Regions from separate parts of the Paenibacillus sp. GbtcB18 genome, predicted to be linked through region 2. Evidence: riboswitches for the same ligand, from Rfam matches in the RefSeq annotation. Region 2 holds a riboswitch; each other region holds the start of a gene.
What was found. Region 2 has a riboswitch for cobalamin ahead of cobJ (precorrin-3B C(17)-methyltransferase). Riboswitches for the same ligand answer to the same signal wherever they lie in the genome.
Positions count from the first base shown of each region.

Region 1 (7,518 bases), on a different contig from region 2:
AAAATATGAGCCGGTATGCGGCTTTTGGAGGGTACCGAAATGAAACACGATCAGCATAAAATTCTCGATTGTACGATACGCGACGGAGGTCTCGTCAACAATTGGGATTTTAGCGTGGAATTTGTTCAGGATATGTATCGCGGCTTAAATGCAGCCGGCGTTGAATATATGGAGATCGGTTACAAAAACTCGGCTAAGCTCCTGAAAAGCGACAATGCGGGCCCTTGGCGTTTTCTGAATGAGGATTTCCTGCGTGAGGTTATCCCTACCAAGAACGATACGAAGCTTTCCGCGCTCGTGGATATCGGCCGCGTCGACGAGAACGACATTCTCCCCCGCGAGCAGAGCCAACTGGACCTGATCCGCGTAGCTTCTTACATCAAAGATGTGGACAAGGGTCTGCAGCTCGTACAAAAGTTCCATGACATGGGGTACGAAACGACACTGAATATCATGGCGCTCTCCCACGTGATGGAAAACGAACTCAACGAAGCGTTCGAGCTTATCAACAGAAGCCCGGTCGACGTGGTATACGTTGTCGATTCGTACGGCAGCATGAACCATAAGGATATCGACTATATGGTCAATAAATTCCAGCGTCTTCTTCCCGAGAAGAAACTGGGCCTTCATATGCATAACAATATGCAGCTCGCGTTCTCCAACACCGTAATCGGTGCCGAGAAAGGCGTCGAGTTCCTCGACACCTCCGTCTTCGGTATGGGACGCGCGGCAGGCAACTGCACCACCGAACTGCTCGTCAGCTACCTGAAAAACCCCCGTTACGACGTGCGTCCCGTCCTGGACCTGATCGAACGCCACATGGTCGCCATGCGCGAGAAAGTGGAATGGGGCTACATCATCCCTTACATGGTCGCCGGAACGCTCAACGAACACCCGCGCGTAGCCATGGCTGTCCGCAACACCGCGGACAAGGACAAGTACGTCGAGTTCTACGACAAGCTGACGACACCGGAAACTATCGCCAACAATTAATAGCCTTAACAAGATCCTTTCCTCCGGGAAGGGATCTTGTTTTGTTTTGCGGCGCCGTGAATTTGAACTCATTCCCATTAACTTTTGTTAGTATCCTTAATAATTCTCCTTTGATATAGTGATCCGTGAATAAAGCAATCGATCCTAACATCTATTGGAGTGAGATTATGTCCGCCAAAACCAAACACGATGCTTTTGAGGAATTTTATACGAGGGCATCCAATACCGGACCGGCTGCCGGTACGTTTTTCAACGATAAAGCTTATCTTTTTTACACGAACGGAAATCTGCTGGATCTCATTTGTATGGAAACTTACCTCGCCGACGATAAACAGGAAAAGGTCAGAGTCGTTAAGAGCCCGGGCAAAAAGAAAGGGCCGCTCGGCATCGAGTATTTGACCAAAGTGGCGTACGGAGGCGACGGAGTCTCCGGAGGGTATATACCGGCACTGGCCGCCTGCGCGCATGAAGGCGTCTTGTATTTGTTTTACGCGGATCAGCGGGGCACGCTGTATCAAATGACCTCCCCGGACGGAACCGAATGGTCATCGGCTCTTCCCTTAAGCGAGCGCATGCGCCTTCGGACAGACTCCCGGTTCGCAGCCGTGTCGGCCGGAACCCGCTTGTATCTCATCGGCTCCGGTGCGGACAGCAAGCTGGCGCTGAACTGGACGGATGACGGAGGGCAGACGTGGGAGCGGACGGACGCCCGTGAGCGGCGCCCCGCGAAAGATGGCAAGGCCGAGGAAATCGGCATCGCGGACGTCACTCATACGGCGGCGTGCAGCTACCGGGAGCCCGGCGGCGAAGTGCGGATCATGGTCGGCTATATTCAAAGAAGCCCGGATAAGAAGGCGGTCATTCCCCGCAAAAAAGAAGCTTTAAAAACTTGGCTCCTGCACCACGAAGAAAACGCACCGCCCCGGAAAGTAAATGAACCGCAGTCCATAGCGGAAGATGAAAACGTCAGCCACTTCGCGATCGTTCCGGGCTCTATCGAGAACGGCTATACGGGCAGCGTCCTTCAGATGTTCGTCAGCGGCAAAGCCGAGAAAGACATCAAAGCGAGGAGATACGAATACTCCGTCCCTTCAAGCCGCTGGTCGCCCCCCATTCTCCGGAACTGGGGGCATATGTCGACGCCTTCCGGGCACCATGTCGACGCCTTCCAGTTCTTCAAACCTACGGACGAGGGACATATCCGGTCGGAAATCTGGTTTACGCAGACGTTCGACGGCTCCGGTATGAAAAAACATCTCGGAGTAGGCCGATACCGCTCCGATCGGCTTACCTTGACGGACACGTTGACGAACTGGGCCAACGATGACCATCTTACGTTTCTGGGCGTTGTGGAAAGCCCCCCTCCCCACGTGCTGAACGGCTCCGAGCTTACAGACTCCATCTGTTCCTTCCGGTTCAAGTGGTCGAAGGAAGAGCAGGCGGCGGTATCCGCGAAGTACAAATTCGGCGCTTCTCTCAACTTTAGCGGCAAAGTTCCGGTCGTGGGACTCGGAGGCGAAATGAAAATCGCATACGAGCGGACACGGTCCGTCACTTCGGAAATGAAGAGCATCAAGGAATTTTCGATTGAGCTGTATCCGTCTGCCACCAAAAAAACGGCTACGCATTTGTATATCCGGCCCAACATAACCAGGCTTACCTACAAGCTGGCGGATTGGCAGGAGAACGACCTGGGCGTGCAGCTCAGTCTTTTCTCCGTATCGGATCTTAGCATCGAAGCCCGCAAAGGCAAATCCTTGAGCACGTTTCCGAAACAGCCCGATCCGAACCGCATCGAGCATTATGTGCAAAGGTTTACGGCGCTGCCCGATTATGCGGATAAGCAGCTTTCGTTCAGTATGCCGGTGAATTGGTCGGAATCCATGAAAATCGAAGAAAATTTTATTAAAGTCAGCAAAACCTTCACCTCCGTTTCCAACAGCGTATCCGTTGAATGCGAGCCTGCGGGCGAGGCGCCCGGCGATATATTTTCGATCGGTGTAGGGTCCAGCTTCATGTACACGTATGAAGTGAACGTATCCACCCAATTTTCATCCCAAATGGGCTGTACGGTCCGTTACCCGAATCCCCGTCCGGGTGAAACCGATGATATCAGCGAAGTGAAGCTGCTCATGTATGTGTTCTACCCCGATAAAAATAAAACGGATCGCTGCTACTGGATTCCGCAGGAAACGAAAAACCAGTACCCCTGGTGCGTAGCGTGGTCGGTGGATGAGCTGGTTAGGCAGCAGGTTGACAGTAAGCTTATTTGAATGCACGATAGGGCTGGGGCTCCCTGCTCAACGAATTGTTTTGGGCATTCGGAACCTTTAAAGCTGCATCTTTTTCTACCCTCAAGACGAGCTTGGGGGTAGAATCGTATTTGTAGGCATGTACCTATTAGGGAGGACGTGTATGAACAATTACGCATTACTCTTTGGACTGCTGCTGCTTTTGTTTTTCGGTTTGAACGTCCTGCTGAATGATATATCGCGCCGGGACCATGAACCTGCACCGTCATGGAGGACGAAAATATGGGCAATTCCGGTTTTCTCCTTGCTCATCATCGGGCCGGTAACCGGTTTTGCTTTCTTATATATGACATTCTTCCGGGGGATTGAACATACCAGCTCACTCATCCGTTTTACGGGCAAAGCGGATCTCTTCACTTTTTCCCTGATCATCTTGCTGAGCTTCCTGTTCTTCGAGACTTTTATTCATCCTCTCCTCCATGCACTGATTCCCGGTGTGTACATCAAGGATTTTTTGTCCGCTCTCACTTTGTCTGTCGCTCTGCACGTGATCGAATGGATACTTGCAGGCATAATGATTCTTTATAAAAAGAACAACAAAAAGAATTTAAACATGTAAAAGGGATCAAGCTCCAACCCAAGGAGCTTGATCCCTTTTTATTTGAATGCACGTGAAAACACCCCGCTCCGCGCATGGAAATCAGCTTGGCTGCATGTCCCTCCGCCGCCCGCAAACTTTGTCGAAATAAAAAGAATCTCAAATAAAATCTCGCCCGTTTATGGGCAGGTTATCACACCTTTTTCGCCTTTTATCTCGGTTTTTCTCCCCTTGTTGAGTCCTTACGCACTGTTGACAAACCACAATATATTGAGGTAAATTCATATCTATCACCTACATATTCACTATATATAGACTATATATGGATTGGACAGGTTTCCCGCCTACCAGGCGGGAATCAAAAGGGAAGTCCGGTGAGAATCCGGCGCGGTCCCGCCACTGTCAACGGGGAGCGCCCCACCCATACCGCCACTGACGAATGCCGTCGGGAAGGCTGCGGAGGGGCGCAATGAACCTGGAGCCAGGAGACCTGCCTGTCTGAAAGACACCGCTGAACCTACGGGAGATAGGGAGGTGTCCGGACGTTTTTCACATACAGCCGCCAAGCCCGGCTGTCCCCCTCTTCCGCCTTCGGGCGGGGAGCCGGGCAGCCGGCTTTGTACGCGCGGCTGCAGCCAGCCTTTTTGCAGAGCCGTCAGCGGCACGCGAAAGGGCTGGGAGCTGACTGTGAATTTAGAGCCGCTCTTTGTCACAAGGGGCGGCTTTCATCCGGGCGCGCCGACTACTTCCCGTGGTCGGCGCGCCCCGTATTTTTGATAGAGTGGAAAGGAAGATGCTTCCATGCTGGTAGTTTACGATTCCCGTACGGGAAATGTTCAACGATTCATTAACAAGCTGAATTTGAAGGCCGTACGGATCGAAGAGGATTTGACGATCCAGGAGCCGTTCGTCCTTGTTACCTATACGACCGGATTCGGTCAAATTCCCGGCAAAGTGCTGGACTTTCTGAAACATCACTCTTCTCTTCTGCGCGGCGTAGCCGCTAGCGGCAATCAGAACTGGGGACAATCCTTTGCCCTGAGCGCCGACCGCATTTCATCGGCATACGGTGTTCCGGTGCTTGCCAAATTCGAACTTTCCGGCACGTCTAGCGACGTGGAACGATTCCATAAAGGGGTGCGCCATCTTGAAGCATATTGAACTGAACAACGAACTCATGATACCGGGGGAAGACGGATTTTACCGTCTGGAGAAAGACCGCGAAGCGCTGGACGCCTTCCTTGAGGAAGTGCAAGGGCAGACCGTTCCTTTCGGCAGCATCAAAGAACGCTACGACTATCTGATCGGCGAAGATTTCTACGAGAACGTGTACGAACACTACACGCTGGAGCAGATCGAAGCCATCCACGAAACCATCCGCGAAAGCGGCTTTAAGTTCCAGTCCTACATGGCCGCTTCGAAATTTTATAAAGATTACGCCCTGCGCACCAACGATAAAAAGCAAGTCCTCGAATCGTATGAGGACCGTGCCGCCATCGTCGCTCTCCACCTCGGTGAAGGCGACTTCGGCAAAGCCCAGCGGATCGCCAAGGCGATCATCGAGCAGCGCGTCCAACCGGCAACGCCGACGTTCCTGAACGCCGGACGCAGCCGCCGGGGCGAAATGGTCTCCTGCTTCCTGCTGGAGATGGACGACTCCCTGAACTCCATTCAGTACGTCATCGGCACCTGCATGCAGTTGTCCAAAATCGGCGGCGGCGTAGCCGTGAACATGTCCAAGCTGCGCGGACGCGGCGAGCCGATCAAAGGCGTCGAAGGCGCCGCCAAGGGCATCATGCCCGTCATGAAGCTCCTAGAGGACGCCTTCTCCTACGCGGACCAAATGGGTCAGCGCAGGGGCTCCGGAGCGGTCTACTACTCCGTATTCGGCTGGGACATCATCGAATTCCTCGACTGCAAAAAGATCAATGCGGACGAAAAATCCCGCATCCAGACGCTGTCGATCGGCCTGATCGTGCCGCAGAAGTTTTACGAGCTGGCCGAGCAGAATAAACCGCTGCACGTGTTCGCCCCGTTCTCCGTCTACAAGGAGTACGGCCGTCACCTCGACGATATGAATATTGACGAGATGTACGAAGAACTGCTCGCCAACCCGAACGTGAAGAAGAAAGTCGTGATGAGCGCCCGCGACATGCTGACCAAAATTGCCGTTATCCAGCTCGAATCCGGCTACCCTTACATCATGAACCGTTCCAACGCGAACCGCGGACATGCTCTGAAAGACATCGGCAAAGTGAAAATGTCCAACCTGTGCACGGAAATTTTCCAGCTCCAGGAGACGACGGAGATCGGCGATTACGGCCAAGGCGATATTATCCGCCGGGACATTTCCTGCAACCTCGCGTCGCTTAACATCGTGAACGTGATGGAAACGAAGAGCATCCGCGATTCCGTCCACAGCGGCATCGAAGCGCTGACTTCCGTCAGCGATAACACGACGGTCGCGAACGCACCAGGCGTTGTGAAAGCGAACAAGGAGCTTCATTCCGTCGGACTCGGCGCGATGAACCTGCACGGCTATCTGTCGAAGAACCGGATCGCTTACGAAAGCCCGGAAGCAAAAGAGTTTGCGCGCGCCTTCTTCATGGCCATCAATTTCTACTCGCTGGAGAAGAGCATGGAAATCGCACGCGACCGCGGTATCACTTTCGCCGATTTCGAACGCTCCGAATACGCAAAAGGCACCTATTTCGCCAAGTACGAAGAGAAGGACTACCGTCCGGAATCCGATAAAGTCAAAGCTCTCTTCGAGGGCATGGATCTTCCGTCGCCGGAAGACTGGAAAGCTTTGAAAGAACAAGTCATGAAACACGGCCTGTACCATGCTTACCGCCTGGCCATCGCGCCGACGCAGAGCATCTCGTACGTGCAAAACGCGACTTCCAGCGTGATGCCGATTGTCGATCAGATCGAGACGCGCACGTATGCGAACTCGACGACTTACTATCCGATGCCTTACCTGTCCAAGGAGAACATGTTCTTCTACAAGTCGGCTTACCGGATGGACCCGTTCAAGATCATTGATCTTATCGCGGAAATCCAAGAGCACGTGGATCAGGGGATTTCAACGGTGCTGCACGTAAACAGCGACATCTCGACCCGTGAGCTGGCCCGCAACTACCTGTACGCCGCCAAAAAAGGCCTGAAATCGCTCTACTACACCCGCACGAAGCGGTTGACCATGGAAGAATGCCTGAGCTGCTCCGTTTAAGAGAGGGCCTGGTTAAGAATAGATTCGTGTAAAAGAAACCGGCTGCGCGACAGGAGCTTAAACACGCTTAGCGCAGACCGCAAATCATCCGTATGGCGCTATCCCGATAAGCAGCTTTATGCAGGGCCGGAACTTGTCAGCCCCGTATAAAGCTGCCTATGGTTAGGCACGGCAGCGACTGATGCCGGATTTGCAGCGCGCCCCATCCAAAGGAGAGAAAACGATGAAAGCCGTCAATTGGAATAAACCCGACGACGATTACACCTGGTCGTTTTGGCAGCAGAACGTCATGCAGTTCTGGACCGAAGAAGAAATTCCCCTTTCCGACGATAAAATGGTCTGGATCGAGATGAGTCCGGACGAGCAGGACGTCTACAAGAAGGTTCTGGGCGGCCTGACGCTGCTGGATACCCTTCAAGGCGGAGTCGGCATGCCGAGACTCG
Region 1 covers NZ_JAGXJX010000008.1:253,920-261,437, reverse strand. The annotation lists gene KVT34_RS22540 (aldolase catalytic domain-containing protein) at 40-993, shown strand; gene KVT34_RS22535 (hypothetical protein) at 1,161-3,266, shown strand; gene KVT34_RS22530 (hypothetical protein) at 3,409-3,864, shown strand; cobalamin riboswitch at 4,160-4,355, shown strand; gene nrdI (class Ib ribonucleoside-diphosphate reductase assembly flavoprotein NrdI) at 4,645-5,004, shown strand; gene nrdE (class 1b ribonucleoside-diphosphate reductase subunit alpha) at 4,991-7,075, shown strand; gene nrdF (class 1b ribonucleoside-diphosphate reductase subunit beta) at 7,299-7,518, shown strand, end outside.
Region 1: another riboswitch for cobalamin. It lies ahead of nrdI (class Ib ribonucleoside-diphosphate reductase assembly flavoprotein NrdI); the one in region 2 lies ahead of cobJ (precorrin-3B C(17)-methyltransferase).

Region 2 (7,518 bases):
CCCCGGATTTCGCGGATATCGCGCTGGAAGCGCCGGTTGATATGCAGCTGTCCGGGCACAGCCACGGGGGGCAGGTGCGCCTGCCGTTCTACGGCGCGATTACGACACCAATGTATGGGCGCAAGTATGTCGATGGCTTGTACAAACTCGGCGGAGGCAAGCTGCACGTGTACACGAACCGGGGCATCGGCATGACGATGCACCCCGTCAGGTTCTGGTGCCGGCCTGAGCTGACGGTGTTCACGTTAAAGAAACGCTTGTAACTCCGTAGAGTTCGCCGCAGCAGGCTTCAGCGGAGTATCGCTCAATTTGACCGAATACGGGCTGATATCCACTCCATTTTAGCGGAATCACATATAGTGTACGGTAAGACAATAACTCACCGAGAGGGGATACGAAAGATGGGTTATGTTGGAGGAGTAGGTGGAGTAGGCGGAGTTGGCGGAGTAGGAGGATGCGGATACGGTGGCATAGGTACGAGCGTAGGTGCGATTCTGGTTCTGTTCATTCTGCTGGTTATCATCTCCCGCACGTTCCTGTACTAATTTTCGTATAAGTTCCGGCGGTCCGGGTTACCGGCCGAAGGCGTTCCTGAACAAACCCCAGGCTGCTTGCAGCGGGGGTTTGTTCTTTTTTATGCGTTTTTTCCTTCTAAAACGTTTAATTAAAGTGGAGGTCTTCTGCGAGATTCGCATTCCAAAATCAAGGAGGTACTGCCATGTATAAGGATTTGGAAGGAAAAACGGTCGTCATCACGGGAGCGTCCACGGGAATAGGAAGAGCGGCTGCGGTTCGTTTCGGCCAAGAGAAAGCGAATGTCCTGATCAATTACTTGAGCCATGAAGAAAACATTCCCGCCTTGATCGCTGAAGTGGAAGCCGCGGGGGGCAGAGCGCTGGCGCTCCGGGGAGACGTGACCAAAGAAGAGGACGTGAAGAAGCTGGTCGAAACCGCCCACGAGCATTTCGGTTCTCTGGACGTAATGATCAACAACGCGGGAATCGAGAATGAAGTCCCTTCTCAGGAGTTGTCCGCCGACGATTGGCGGAAAGTGCTGGACGTGAATCTAACCGGGGCGTTTCTCGGCAGCAGAGAAGCCATTTCCTATATGCTGGAGCATGAAATCAGAGGAGCCGTTATCAACGTTTCAAGTGTGCACGAAATGATCCCTTGGCCGCATTTCGTTCATTATGCGGCGAGCAAAGGCGGGATCAAAATGATGACCGAGACGCTGGCGCTGGAGTTTGCGCCCAAAGGAATCCGGGTGAACAATATCGGCCCGGGAGCGATCAACACGCCCATCAACGAGATAAAATTCGCCGACGAGCAGGCACGCGCCGGCGTGGAAGCCCTTATTCCGATGGGATATATCGGCAAACCGGAAGAGATTGCGGCCGTAGCCGCCTGGCTGGCTTCGTCGGAGTCCAGCTACGTCACCGGCATCACGCTGTTTGCGGATGGTGGGATGACCAAATATCCGTCGTTCCAAGGAGGAAGAGGCTGAGAGAGGAGAGAACTCACATGAACAAAACATGGTGGAAAGAAAGCGTCGTGTACCAGATTTATCCGTCCAGCTTCAAGGATTCGGACGGGGATGGCCGAGGGGACCTGCGCGGGATCATTTCCAAGCTGGATTATCTTGCGGAGCTTGGCGTCAACGTCATCTGGCTGTGTCCGATCTACCTCTCGCCGGGCGCCGACAACGGCTACGATATCAGCGATTATTACGCGATCGATCCGCAGTACGGTACGATGGAGGATTTTGACGAGCTGCTTCTGGAAGCGCGCAAGCGCGGGCTGAAGATCATGATGGATCTTGTGCTGAACCATACTTCGGACCAGCATGCCTGGTTTAAAGAATCGCGTTCTTCCAGGGACAATCCCAAGCGGGATTATTATATTTGGAGGAAGGGAAAAGAGGGTCTTTTCCCTAACAACTGGGAGTCTTATTTCAGCGGCAGCGTCTGGGAACACGACACGGAGACGGACGAGTATTACATGCATCTGTATTCGAAACATCAGCCCGATCTCAATTGGGAGAACGAGGAGATGGTCGAAGAACTCTTCCGGATGGTGCATTGGTGGCTCGGCAAGGGAGTGGACGGTTTCCGTTTCGATGCGATCGCGCATATCGTAAAAGCGCAGGGGCTGCCCGACGCCGATAATCCGAAGCATTTGCCCGTTGTGCAGGCTTACCAGCTTTTTTCGAACCTGGAAAAGGTACATACGCTGCTGCACAAGCTCAATGATCGGGTGCTGTTTAATTACGACATCATGACGGTCGGCGAAACATCCGGACTGGGCCCGGAGCAGGCGCTGGATTACGTGGGGGACGAGCGTCATGAGCTGAACATGGTTTTCCAGTTCGAGCATATGAATCTGGATGCGGCTTCTCCGGGTACGGGGAAGTGGGTATCCAAGCCTTGGACCCTGCTGGAGCTTAAAAATGTGATGAGCCGCTGGCAGACGGTTCTACACGATAAAGGCTGGAACGCCAACTATCTGGGCAATCACGACCAGCCGCGTCCCGTGTCCAGATTCGGAAACGACGGCCCCTACCGCGTGGAATCCGCCAAAATGCTCGCCACGTTTTTGCTGACGCTGGAGGGGACGCCGTATATTTTTCAGGGGGAAGAAATCGGCATGACCAACGTCGCGTTCGATCTCATCGACGATTACCGCGATGTGGAAACGATCAACTATTACAAGCAGGCTAAGCTGCTCGGCAAGCCCCAAGACGAAGTGATGAAGGCGATTTGGAAAAAAAGCCGGGACAACGCCCGCACCCCCATGCAGTGGGACGACACGGCGAACGCCGGATTTACGACGGGGGAACCGTGGATCAAAGTCAATCCGAATCATCCGGAGATCAATGCGGTTGCAGCGACAGCCGATCCGCGGTCCATCTTCCACTACTACCGCAGCCTAATCGCGCTTCGTAAAAAGCATCCCGTCATCGTTTACGGCGAGTACAAGCTTCTGCTTCCGCTAGACACGGAAATTTATGCATACACGCGGACGCTGAACGGGGAGAAGCTGCTGGTGATTCTGAACTTTTTCGACGGAACGCCGGAGTTTACATGGCCGGAAGAGCTGGGAGAAGGGAAGGACGCGGAGCTTCTCCTTTCCAATTACGATCCCGTCTCCGGCGAAAATACCGGCGTTCTCAAACTGCGCCCTTATGAAGCCAGAGTTTATCTGCTCGGTTGAGTGGAGCGTTTTATCGGCATAGACAAGTTCTTTGACCGGATGGTATGATGAACAGAACACAATCGAATATGGTAAAAACAGGTGCGGAGCCCATTCGAACGGATCAGACAGTCCATAAGAACCGGGTTCGGCTTAAAACGGGAAGTTCGGTGAAAGACCGACGCGGACCCGCCACTGTAAGGAGCCCCCTGCAACCGCAGGGGAAAATTTTTTCGGCAACAACGTCACTGGATAATCCGGGAAGGCGCCGAAAAAAGCTTCGAGCCAGGAGACCTGCCTGTTTAAAATAACACTAGATAACCTACGAGGATTTAGGGAGGTGTTGAGAACGGCTGAATCGCTGCCAACGGCGGTTTGCCGGAACGTGGGCGTACAAGTTTGCCCGGTGCCGGCGACTGTGCGGGTTGGAAGCATATGCGGGATATTCCCGCTTAATGGCTCGAAAGTTCGAAGCATTTCTATCCGAATAGGATAGAAATGCTTTTTTTATTGTCCGGACGGGATGAAGAGCAAACGGCAAGCCGCCGGAAGGCACACCGCCGTGCATATATAAGGCCACCTGTACGAAAACGGACAGGGAAGGCCGGACGGCTCGATAACGGTTGTTCAGCGGAAGTGCCGGAGTTTTTTTACAGGGAAGAGGAGGAATGGGAATGGCCGGTAAACTGCTTATCATCGGATTTGGCCCCGGAGACGAAGCCCATATTACAAAACGCGCGCGCGAGGCGATTTCGGAAAGCGAAGTCATTATTGGCTATAACACTTACGTGGATCTGATCCGCAGCCTGATCGACGGCAAACAGGTCGTGCGTACGGGCATGACCGAGGAAGTGAGCCGTGCGCAGGAAGCCGTCAGACAAGCGGAGGCCGGGCGCAAGGTGGCCGTTATATCCAGCGGCGATGCGGGTGTCTACGGCATGGCGGGTCTCGTGTACGAGGTGCTGATCGAGAAAGGATGGAAGCCGAGCGAGGGCGTGGAAGTCGAAATCGTGCCCGGCATCTCGGCGATCAACTCATGCGCTTCGCTGCTGGGAGCGCCCGTGATGCACGATGCGTGCACGATCAGCCTCAGCGATCACCTGACGCCGTGGGATCTCATCCGGCGCAGAGTCGAGGCGGCCGCATCCGCCGATTTCGTCATCGCGTTGTACAACCCGCGGAGCGGCAGAAGAACGCGCCAGATCGTGGAGACGCAGCAGATTTTGCTGAAACACCGCTCTCCCGATACGCCGGTGGGGATCGTGAAAAGCGCCTACCGCGACAGGGAGCATGTCGTGCTGACGACGCTTGCGGAGATGCTGGAGCATGATATCGGCATGCTCACGACGGTGATTATCGGCAACTCTGCGACCCGCAACTACGAGGGACTCATGATTACGCCAAGGGGCTATCAGCGTAAGTATACGCTGGACAGCGATATCCAGCCCCTGCGCCCTCATGAGCGTCTCCGACGGGAAGCCGAGCCGTGGGCTCTGGAGCAGGAAGAGGAAACCGGCGCGGAAGCAGCACCCGCCTTGGGGGAACAGTCCGATGCCGTTTTGCGGTCAGCGGAAGAGCGGGAAGCCGGCGGCGCCGTCCTGCCGTCCTTCTTCGACGAGGACGAATACGGGGATGACGGTTACGGCGAATACAGCCCCGAAGCCGAAGGGACCGGCACAACCGACGATTACGACCGCGAAGATTCGACGGTTCGCATACAAGCGGAGGGGACGCGGTCCGCGTACGATACGCCCGCGTCTTCGGGAGCCGGGGAGTACGGTGACTCGGCGGTTGCGGTCGCCGTACGTCCGCCTGCCGCACTTGCACAGGCTGTCGCTTCGGTTCCGACCGCTTTTGAGCTTGCGGAGGAAGCGCTTCGTCTCGTAACGGGCGAACCCGGCGGTTCGGCAGCTTCCGCTTCCCCGGGCGGATTTTTCCGCCAGCAGGCTATTCTCGAATTCGCGGTCAGCCCCGGACTTGCGAACAAAAATCTCACTGCCAAACAGCTGATGGTCCTCGCGGACGCTGTCGGCGATACGGGAACGATGGAGTATACCCCCCATCATCAACTGCTCGTCAAGCTGCGGACCGACGATCCCGATTCCGTAACGAAACGGCTTCGCGGAGAAGGGCTTCTGCTGGCTCCGGTCGGCGATGTGGTCCAGATCAAAGCCTGCGACTTCTGCAATATGGACAAAGGCGACGCCGTGCCGTATGCGGAGGAGCTTCACGATCTTCTGGGTGGAGCGGCCGTGCCCAAAGAGATGAAGATCGGTTTCAACGGCTGCGGCATGGCCTGCTACGGCGCGGTGAAGGAAGATATCGGCATCGTTTACCGCCGGGAGAAGTTTGATCTGTTCCTCGGGGGAAAAACAGTCGGCCGCAATGCCCACGCGGCGCAGCCCGTTGCGGAAGGCATCGAGCCGGACAAGCTGGTCGAGACCATTGAGCGGATCGTCGCCCGGTACCGGAACGAAGGGCATCCGAACGAACGGTTCCATAAGTTTTTTGCCCGCGTAAAAGAGCTGGAGGGCTACCGGCACCGGGAAGTCCCGGCTTTTCAAATCGAAAACGCTTTGTGCGGAGATTAACGAACCCGAAAACTATAGGATTTCTTTTCGTTTTCTTTTCAATATTGGGATACAAAAAAAGGAGGCAGAGCCGATGGATGCGGTACTGTTTGTAGGTCACGGAAGCCGTGACGCGGAAGGGAACAGCGAGGTCCGGGCGTTTGTAAGCCGGCTCGCCGAAACGATGGAACAGGCCATTATCGAAACCTGTTTTTTGGAGCTTGAAAAACCGACGATTTCGCAAGGGATACAGACTTGCGTCAACAGAGGGGCCACACGAATTGCCGTGGTGCCGATCATTTTATTTTCCGCCGGTCATGCCAAAATTCATATTCCGGGTGCCATTGACGAAGCGAAAGAGCGTTACCCGGGCGTACAGTTCATTTACGGACGTCCTATCGGCGTACATGAAGGTGTAGTCGACATCATGACGGCAAGACTGGGCGGGGCGGACCGGTTCCGTGAGGAAACGCCGGGAGATACCGCCGTGCTGGTTGTCGGACGCGGAAGCAGCGATCCCGATGCGAACAGCGAGCTGTTCAAAATTTCCCGCCTGCTCTGGGAAAAGCTCCAGATTCCCTGGGTTGAAACGGCATTTATCGGCGTAACGGCGCCGCTTCTGGAGAACGGCATCGAGCGCTGCCTGAGATTGGGCGCGAAGAAAGTGATCGTGCTGCCTTATTTTCTTTTTACGGGGATTCTGATCAAACGGATGGAAGGCATGCTGCTCGACTTCTCCCTGCGCTATCCCGATTGTACGTTTGAGATGACCGATTATTTCGGCCTTGATCCGATTCTTGGCGGCATTCTCCGCGACCGCGCGGGCGAGGCGCTTCAGGACGAGGTGAAAATGAACTGTGATATGTGCTCTTTCCGTCTGGAAGCGATGAAACATATCGATCACCACCATCATCACGATCACGACCATGATCACCACCATGAACACGATCATCACCATGGGCATCACCATGGGCACCACCATCATGACCACGACCACGAACATCGTCACGACCACGTTCACGGACATGCGCACGATCATGATCACGACCATGCGCACGGAGAGGAACATCACGGTCACGACCATGCGCTCGGAGAGGAGCCGCACACTCATGGTCATGCGCATGACCATGGTGAGCATGAGGCGCTCGGGCATAACCGTGCGGACGACCGCCGAGCCGGAGACGAGACCGGTGCCTCCGGCGGCGAAGCGTCCCAGCGGGCGACGTCTGCGCCGGGCCCTGTAGCCGCAGGCGCGGACGGCAGGGAGGGAGGACGATGATCCTCCTCCTGGCCGGTACAAGCGACGCCCGCGAGCTTGCGGTGCTGCTGGCGCAGGCCGGGCACCGCGTGCTGGCGACGGTCGTCACCGACAGCGCCGCCAAGAGCCTGGCCGACGCGGGCATCGCCGCAGCCGTCGGTCGCCTCGACGCCGAAGCTCTGGCGGCGCTCATCCGGCGCGAAGAGGTCGCGCTCGTCGTAGACGCGAGCCATCCCTTCGCGGAGGAAGCTTCGCGCAACGCCATGGCGGCGTCGAAAGCGGCGGCTGTGCCGTACGTCCGCTACGAACGCGAAGGGTCGGACCTGCAGGTCCGGCCCGGCATCGTGTTTGCGGACGATTACGCGCACGCCGCCGAGCTGGCGGCCGTTCGCGGCGGTGTCGTCATGCTGACGACGGGCAGCAAGACGCTGCACGTTTTTGCCCGGCGCCTTGGCGGGCTGCCGGACGTGAGGCTCGTCGCCCGCATGCTCCCGCGTCTTG
Region 2 covers NZ_JAGXJX010000002.1:1,056,434-1,063,951, reverse strand. The annotation lists gene KVT34_RS10180 (metallophosphoesterase) at 1-263, shown strand, start outside; gene KVT34_RS10175 (hypothetical protein) at 402-545, shown strand; gene KVT34_RS10170 (glucose-1-dehydrogenase) at 719-1,504, shown strand; gene KVT34_RS10165 (glycoside hydrolase family 13 protein) at 1,522-3,210, shown strand; cobalamin riboswitch at 3,317-3,505, shown strand; gene cobJ (precorrin-3B C(17)-methyltransferase) at 3,864-5,780, shown strand; gene KVT34_RS10155 (sirohydrochlorin chelatase) at 5,854-7,038, shown strand; gene cobK (precorrin-6A reductase) at 7,035-7,518, shown strand, end outside.

Region 3 (7,518 bases), on a different contig from region 2:
TTCTCAGACTCCGTTCGTGGGGTTTATAACAGCCTATGTGAAGGGGCGGAGATTAGTAAGTTGTCAGTACCTCCAAACGGAAGTTCGCGTTAACGAAAGTGTGAATGGGGAATAGTTGATTGTTAACTATTTAATACCTATGGGGGACACGACAACGATGCTAATATATTTTTAACCTTAACTAAGGAGCCCGCGGAGTGCCGAATAATAGCAGCCTTATTTCAAAAGCGGTTTTAATGGCAGAAAAAGCCGGATTAAAAGACATTACTCCTATCGAGCTTGGTAATGGCGGGAACCTGATCGTTCATTTGGCCCCGTTTCCGATTGTGGCCCGAATAGCCGCTGCGATTTCAAAAAATAATGGAGATTACGCTTACAAGGTACTGGTTCGTGAATTAAGAGCCGCACGTCATCTCCATTCAAAGGGAGTGCCGGTCCGTTTGCCAACCGACCTTACGGATGCAGGACCATATGATATTGGCGGCACATGGATGACGCTTTGGAAGTATGTTCCCCCGACAGACCTGGAGCGCCCTTCGCCAAGCGAAGCAGTTGAATTGGTCAATACACTTTCACTGGCATTGAAAGATTTTACCGGCGAGATTCCTATGCTTGGTGTTTGGGAGCGGACATGTCAATCGGCTTTTAGATTAATGAATCATCCGGATCCGCGTATACAAGATTTGTTAAGTCTGTTTTTCACAATTGATAGACAGATGCGTCTTGAAACAAGCTTGCTCATACCGTCTCATGGAGATGCCCATTCAAGAAACTTATTACCGAGTCCCGAAGGCTGGATCTGGTCGGACTTTGAAGATGTATCTTTGATGCCCGCATACTGGGATCTGGCTTCCTATGTAGGCAATCTTGCCTTGTTCAACGGAGTTCAGGAGCCAACCTTTCAATATATCTGGAGTGAGATGAATAATCAGGCCGATAAGGAAGCTTTTGGATTTGCCGTTACCGCACGCATACTGATGTCCACTTTAGGTAACTTGGATTTCGGACTCTCGGGTAACGGAGATTTGGAATTTGCCTATAAACAGCTTGAACTGGCAAAAGATTTTATTCATCAAATCAACCTGATTATTGAAGGGGAATAGCGGAGTCATAACCGTCGCGACTCTACTTCATAGTCCGAAGTTTGCCGGGCCCGCCTTACCGGTACGCCTGCTTGCCCGCATGCTTCGGTATTTGCCAAAACGCCGGATTTGGACTACTATTAATCGTGAAGTTGTTTGACATGTATGCTTTTCTTTAGACAACAAAATATCAAACATTCTTTATTGAACGGGTTCCGGTTCTTTCTCTGGGGAGAGGGAACGGATTAAAAGGGAAGTTCGGTGCAATTCCGATACGGTCCCGCCACTGTAAGGGGAAAAGGGGCGAAGCCCCGGCCGAAGCGCATCACGTCACTGGTGAATCCGGGAAGACGCGCATAGGGTTCCCGAGTCAGGAGACCTGCCTGTTTACCGGTAACTTCATTCCTACGCGGATATAGGATGGCGTTGATGCGAATGTTCTCCCTAATCGTCGGGTCCTGACCCCGGCGTATTCATGCGATGAACCCAAACATCCTGCCTTCGGCGGGATGTTTTTATTTGTTTCGGATCGGTTGAATCCTCCGGCTTTACGGGTAAAATGAAGTCCGCCGCATTTTGATCGAAAGAATGATGTACAAGTATCTTCAAACCGTATGGGAGGAACACGATGTATTACGGAGTCAAACTAAATACGAACTACAAAACCCTTTGGCAGGAGGGAATGAAGGACTGGGACGGAAATCTTCCCGTGCGGATGACCGATGACGTCAAGGAAGAAGGGTTCTGGAACGCTTTTATGAAAAAGAAAGAACAGGCCGGGGTGGATTCTTGGGTTGCCAACTTGCGCAAGGAGCTGATCACTTTGATCGATCCCGGCGAGGATGTGCTGGAAATCGGCCCCGGCTGGGGAAATTATACGTTCGAAGCGGCCGAGAAAGCGGGTTCCCTCACCTGCGTCGACAGCTCCGAAAGCGTGCTTGCTTTCCTGAAAGCCGCAGCGGAGCGGAAGGGCTGGAATCATGTAAACTTCGTGCATGCCAAATGGGAAGAGCTTCCCGAGGTGGAGCGGGCCGACGTGGTATTCGGCGTCAATTGTTACTACCGGATGCAGGAGATCGACCGGGCGCTGCTGCATATCAACAACACGGCGAAGCGTCTCGGAATCGCGGGAATGGTAAGCGGTCCCGAAAGACCGCACTACAAGGACATCCGGGAGCAGCTCGGCTGCCGGATCAAATTTCAACGCAGAGATTACATCCATTTGCAGAATCTGCTTTATGAACTCGGAATCGACGCGAATTGTAAAATTGTCAATCTGCACAAAACGTATGCCTACGATACGGAGGAAGAGCTGATGAAGGATAACCTGAGCGCGGTTTTGGACAAGGAGTATGACCGCAAGAAGGCTGTGGAGCTCTTGTACGCTTATGTGCGAGAAGAAGGCGGAAAGCTGATTTACCCGCACAATTTCAAAGCGGCTCTCCTTTACTGGAAGCCGGAAAAACGGCTGGAACCTGCGGACCTGCCCACGGAAGTGAAACGGGTCGTGGAAGTTTAAATCAGAGCCGTTGAAGTGTTTTCCCGGTAACGCGGTTTCGCGTGCCGGGATTTTTTTATGGCTTCACGAATCGGACAAGGGAAGGAGCTTGTCATAAATTCAGGCAAACTCGCATAGGGATGAAAAAGTGGAAAGGGTTTAAGGGAGAAGTCTTTTTTATTGAAAAACGTAATAATTACGATTAAAATAAGGATATTGTCGTACACAGGAGGGGAGAACGTGCATTTCAGCGGCGCAAGCAGAGGGATGAGAAAAAGACACCTGATTTATATTGCAGCGGGAAGTTTCCTGGCTATACTGGCCTGGCAAGCCGTGCGGACAGGGAATGCGGGGCTGCCGGACCCTTCGGTTCTCCGCCTGTTCAAGACGATGTTTATCGGCATCGTGCTCGAAGCGGTTCCTTTTATTATGCTAGGTGTGCTGCTTTCCTCGTTCATGCAGGTTTACATCCCGGAAACCTGGATCCGCAAAGCGATCCCCCGGAATCCTTTGCTCGGATTCGTTTATGCCTGCCTGCTGGGCATCCTGTTTCCGATTTGCGAATGCGGCATGATCCCGGTCGTCCGGCGGCTGATCAACAAAGGAATGCCGCTGTACATAGGCGTAATCGTCATTCTGGCGGGTCCTATCGTGAACCCGGTCGTCTATGCGGCCACATACACGGCGTTCCGGATGAATCCCGAAATGGTGTATGCCCGGATGGGACTGGCCCTTGGAGTCAGCGCGTTTATCGGCTTATTCGTATACGCGTTCATTAACCAAAATCCGTTGAAACACAGACTGGACTCGCTGTATGCCGAGAACGGACAAGACTGTGCGCACGTGCAGGGCGGCGGCAAATTCGTTACGATGATGGGCCACGCGGGCGGGGAATTTTTCGATATGGGGAAATATCTCATTTTCGGCTCTCTCGTTACGGCCGTTATTCAGGCTTTTGTGCCTAGAGGGGATTTGTCGGCGCTGGGGGAGGGGGAAGTGCTTCCGCATCTGTTTATGATGGGATTTGCCTACATATTGTCGCTCTGTTCCACCTCGGACGCGTTTGTCGCTTCTTCCTTTCTCCAGACATTTTCCAAAGGTTCCCTACTCACCTTCCTCGTTTTCGGGCCCATGCTCGATTTTAAAAGTACGCTCATGCTCTTGTCCGTCTTCAAAACGAAGTTTGTCCTGCTGCTGGCCGTTCTTATCACGATGACCGTGTTTGCAGGTTCCGTCATTGTCGAACACCTGTTTTTCAACTAACGCTTTGAATTCGGGGAGGTGAATCGGGTGGAAGACAGGCGCGCTTACGCCTTCCATTCTTTTATGAGGGCGGCGATTCTATGCGGGTTTTCGCTCTATATCGTCTATCTGGTCAAAACGGGCGGCATGACGCATTACTTGGCGCCCCGCCTGGTACCGTACGTCAAAGCTTCGGCGATCGCCCTGTTCGTGCTGGCCGTGATCCAGATTTATCTGGCCCTGCAGCCCGCTTCAGGCAATGAATCCGACTGCGGATGCGAGCCCGGTGTCAGGAAATCTAAGCTTTCGCACGGTGCGGCTTATTCCTTGTTCCTTTTACCGCTGCTGCTGGGCTTTCTGCTGCCCGACCGGGTAACGGGGAGCGATATCGTTCAAGTGAAAGGGATTCAACTGAATACCTCCAACCTCCAGACGCAGAGGAATGCAGATACCCGGGACGATTCGCCTGAGAAGCAGCAATCTTCAGAGAAAGCGAGCCGGGGCAAGGAAGATACGCAGGAAGCCAGGCTCAAGGAGATGTTCAAAGGCAGCCGGTTTACGGAAGATTACGCGAAGCTGGCCATGCGGCTTTACCAAAAGCAAACCATTCTTATCGGGGAGAAAGGTTTTATGGAGAGGCTGACGGCCGTGGATCTGTTCGCCGGCAATTTTGCGGGGAAACAGATGGAAATCAGCGGCTTCGTTTACCGGGAGGACGACATGCCCAAAAACCAGTTCGTCGTCGCAAGACTGACGATGCAGTGCTGCTCTGCCGATGCGTCTCCGTACGGCGTTATCGTTGAAGCTCCGGATGCGGATTCGTATCTCAAGGATACATGGGTAACGGTGAAAGGGACGATCCGCAAGTCGGTGTACGAAGGTAAAGATGCGATGAAGCTGGAGGGAGCCGTGATCCGGAAAATTAAAGAGCCTTCGTCCCCTTACGTATATCCGTATGCCGGTGATTTCGCCGATCTCGGAAAATAAAGGCTGTAGCCATAACAAAACCGCTTTCCGACGGAAAGCGGTTTTGTTTGCGATGCAAGAGCCGGATGTAGTAGGCACCTTAATCGTAGATACCATCAACAGAACGGGGAGGGGGGCGCAAAAAAACTCGTATGGATCATGCCGTATGGAAGGCTTCTCCGATCCATTTCGTGCCTGAGCTACTTCCGGCGGCGGCCGGATTCCGGTTCAAGGGACTGCGGCTGCGGTGTATCCTGAAGACGCTGCCATTCCTCGCTCAGCCGGTCTGTATCCAGGTCGATTCCGATAAACACGAGATACGGCTCTCCCTGGTAAAAGGAAGGCTCCCAGTAACTCCGCTTTCCTGCGTACTGAAACAAATGCATGTGACTGGATTCCGCGAACGTCACATAACCTTTGGCGCGGATCAGACCGTCCCTCCACCGCTGGAGGAAGGCGTCCACATCCGCTTTGGTCAGCCCGGCAAGCTGATTCCACGGGAGAGTGACGGTGCGGACGCGGGAGTGGGAAGGCGCGGTTTCCGCCGGTGCCGGCGAATCTGCGGGGGGCATGCCGCGTCCGGTACCGTTTATGCTGGGCTCCTTCGGATGAGTCGTGATCTTCGTCATCCGGATCGGCCGGACCGTCAGGGGGCCCTTCTGTACGGGCTGGACTCCCTCCAGGATCGGCTTAAGCTCGACGCGGCAGTGGGTCGTATACACGAGCATGGCGTGCCCGTTCAGCTTGCGTATGGCCTTCTCGATCTGGTGCAGCCGGATGCGGTGTACATAATCCGTTTTATTGACCAGAAGCAGATCGGCGACTTCCACCTGCCTTCTAAGTGTCCGTACGAGCAGTTTGTCCGATGCAAACAGACTGTTGTAATCCATGAAGTTTTCGGCATCGAGCACGGTGATGACCTGTTTAAGGGCAACACGGCCCAGCAGACCGGGTTCCGTGAGCACATCGGCAATTTCTTCCGGGTTGGCCACACCGGTCAGCTCAATGAACAAAATATCCGGTTTGCGGACAAGCAGAGCCTGCAAGCTGCCGGTCAGCTCGCTTTTCTTGCTGCAGCAGACACAGCCGTCCAGCAGTTTTTCAATCGAAGCGGAGCTGTGCCCTTTCAAAATTAAGCCGTCGACATCCGCTTTGCCCAGTTCGTTCATCAGTATCCCGGGGCGCAGACCAAGCTTCTTCGATTCTTCGAGCATACGGAGCAGAAGGGTCGTTTTACCGCTGCCCAAAAAACCGCTAAGGACGAATACAGGTATTGTCACGGTTTAAGTTCCTTTCTTGAGTAAAGATATGTTCTCACTATATGCTTGTCAGGAAACGGCCATGCTAATAAAACCGTAATCGTTACGTTTAAATTTATTTTACAGGAACTCGGACTCTCCGGCAAACCGAACAGCTCAATCAAGGCGGAAGTTGAGGATTGTAAACGGGCCTCCTTATGTTGTTTAATCCAGGAATGAATTCCCTGGTTATTTAAAGCAGCAAAAAAACTCCTCCAACCCCATTACAAGGGTTCGGAGGAGTTTTTAATTTCCTATGGATTATTGCAGGGTCTGTTGCGTTTTGGCAGAACCCGTAAAGCTCTGGAATTGATCCTTCAATTTCTGACGGGCGTCTTTATTGCGGAGTAAGTAAGCAGCTCCTAGACCAATTGCAGTAAACATCATTTTTTTACCCATTTTCGTTTACCTCCTCAAATGTAAGGTTGCTTGCTCTACAGAAAATTACCCGTTCAGCCCGATGCTAAACATGTTTTCGCGTAATACACTAAAAAGAGAGTGGTGCTGCCAGGCGGATTCCTCTTGTCCAAATAAAAAAGACCATCCGAAGACGAGCTTCGGATGGTCCTGCTTGTTAAGTGAATTAAACGGTTTTCCAAACGTCGGCTTTCCCAGGAGTTTCGCCTTGAGTCCACCATTTGGCTTCGTATACGACACCGTTGTAAGTAACGCGGTTGCCTGCTGTGTAAACGGAGGTTGCGCTCCAAGCAGGTGCAGTTGTGCCGCCACCGCCGGCAGTTGTTTTAGCCGTTACAGCGGAGCTTGCAGCGGAAGTGTTGCCTGCTGCGTCTTTCGCTTTAACCGTGAACGTGTAGCTAGTGTCAGCCGTCAGGCCCGTTACCGTGAAGCTGGTTGTCGTGGAAGTTCCTACAAGAGTGGAACCTTGGTATACATCGTAACCCGTAACGCCGACATTGTCGGAAGAAGCGCTCCAGTTCAGAGTTACGGAGTTAGCTGTTACGCCGGAAGCAGTCACGCCTGCAGGAACAGTAGGAGCTTGAGTGTCTGGTGTACCCGTTCCGCCACCGTTTACGTTAACGTCGATTACGTTGTAGAAAGCGTTAGGCGTATCGGCGATTTCCCAAACAGCCAGGATTACGTTGTAACCGCTGCGGGCAGGAACGTTACAAGTGTGGGAAGTGGAAGGGTCCGGTTTTTTACCGCCGTCGTTGAAGGAGCAGAACAGTTCGAAATCCGAACGTTTCAGAGGTGCGTTAGGATTCCAGCCTGTTTTCGTGATGTAGTATTTCCATTCTCTCGTTGCGTGAGCGGCAGTCAGCTTCCAAGTGAACGTGTTGCTTCCGCTGTTGATGTTCACTTTGGACCAGCGGTCTGCAGTTTGAGCGTTCAGTTCAGGGAAAGCGGCGCCGGCGCCGGCGATTTGACCGTCAGCAGGGCCTCCTGTAGGATAGCTGCCAGGTGCTTCAAGGCT
Region 3 covers NZ_JAGXJX010000003.1:554,133-561,650, reverse strand. The annotation lists gene KVT34_RS12805 (aminoglycoside phosphotransferase family protein) at 198-1,103, shown strand; cobalamin riboswitch at 1,276-1,483, shown strand; gene KVT34_RS12800 (class I SAM-dependent methyltransferase) at 1,711-2,601, shown strand; gene KVT34_RS12795 (permease) at 2,821-3,843, shown strand; gene KVT34_RS12790 (TIGR03943 family putative permease subunit) at 3,871-4,809, shown strand; gene KVT34_RS32600 (CobW family GTP-binding protein) at 4,989-6,068, opposite strand; gene KVT34_RS12780 (hypothetical protein) at 6,348-6,485, opposite strand; gene KVT34_RS12775 (lytic polysaccharide monooxygenase) at 6,670-7,518, opposite strand, start outside.
Region 3: another riboswitch for cobalamin. It lies ahead of KVT34_RS12800 (class I SAM-dependent methyltransferase); the one in region 2 lies ahead of cobJ (precorrin-3B C(17)-methyltransferase).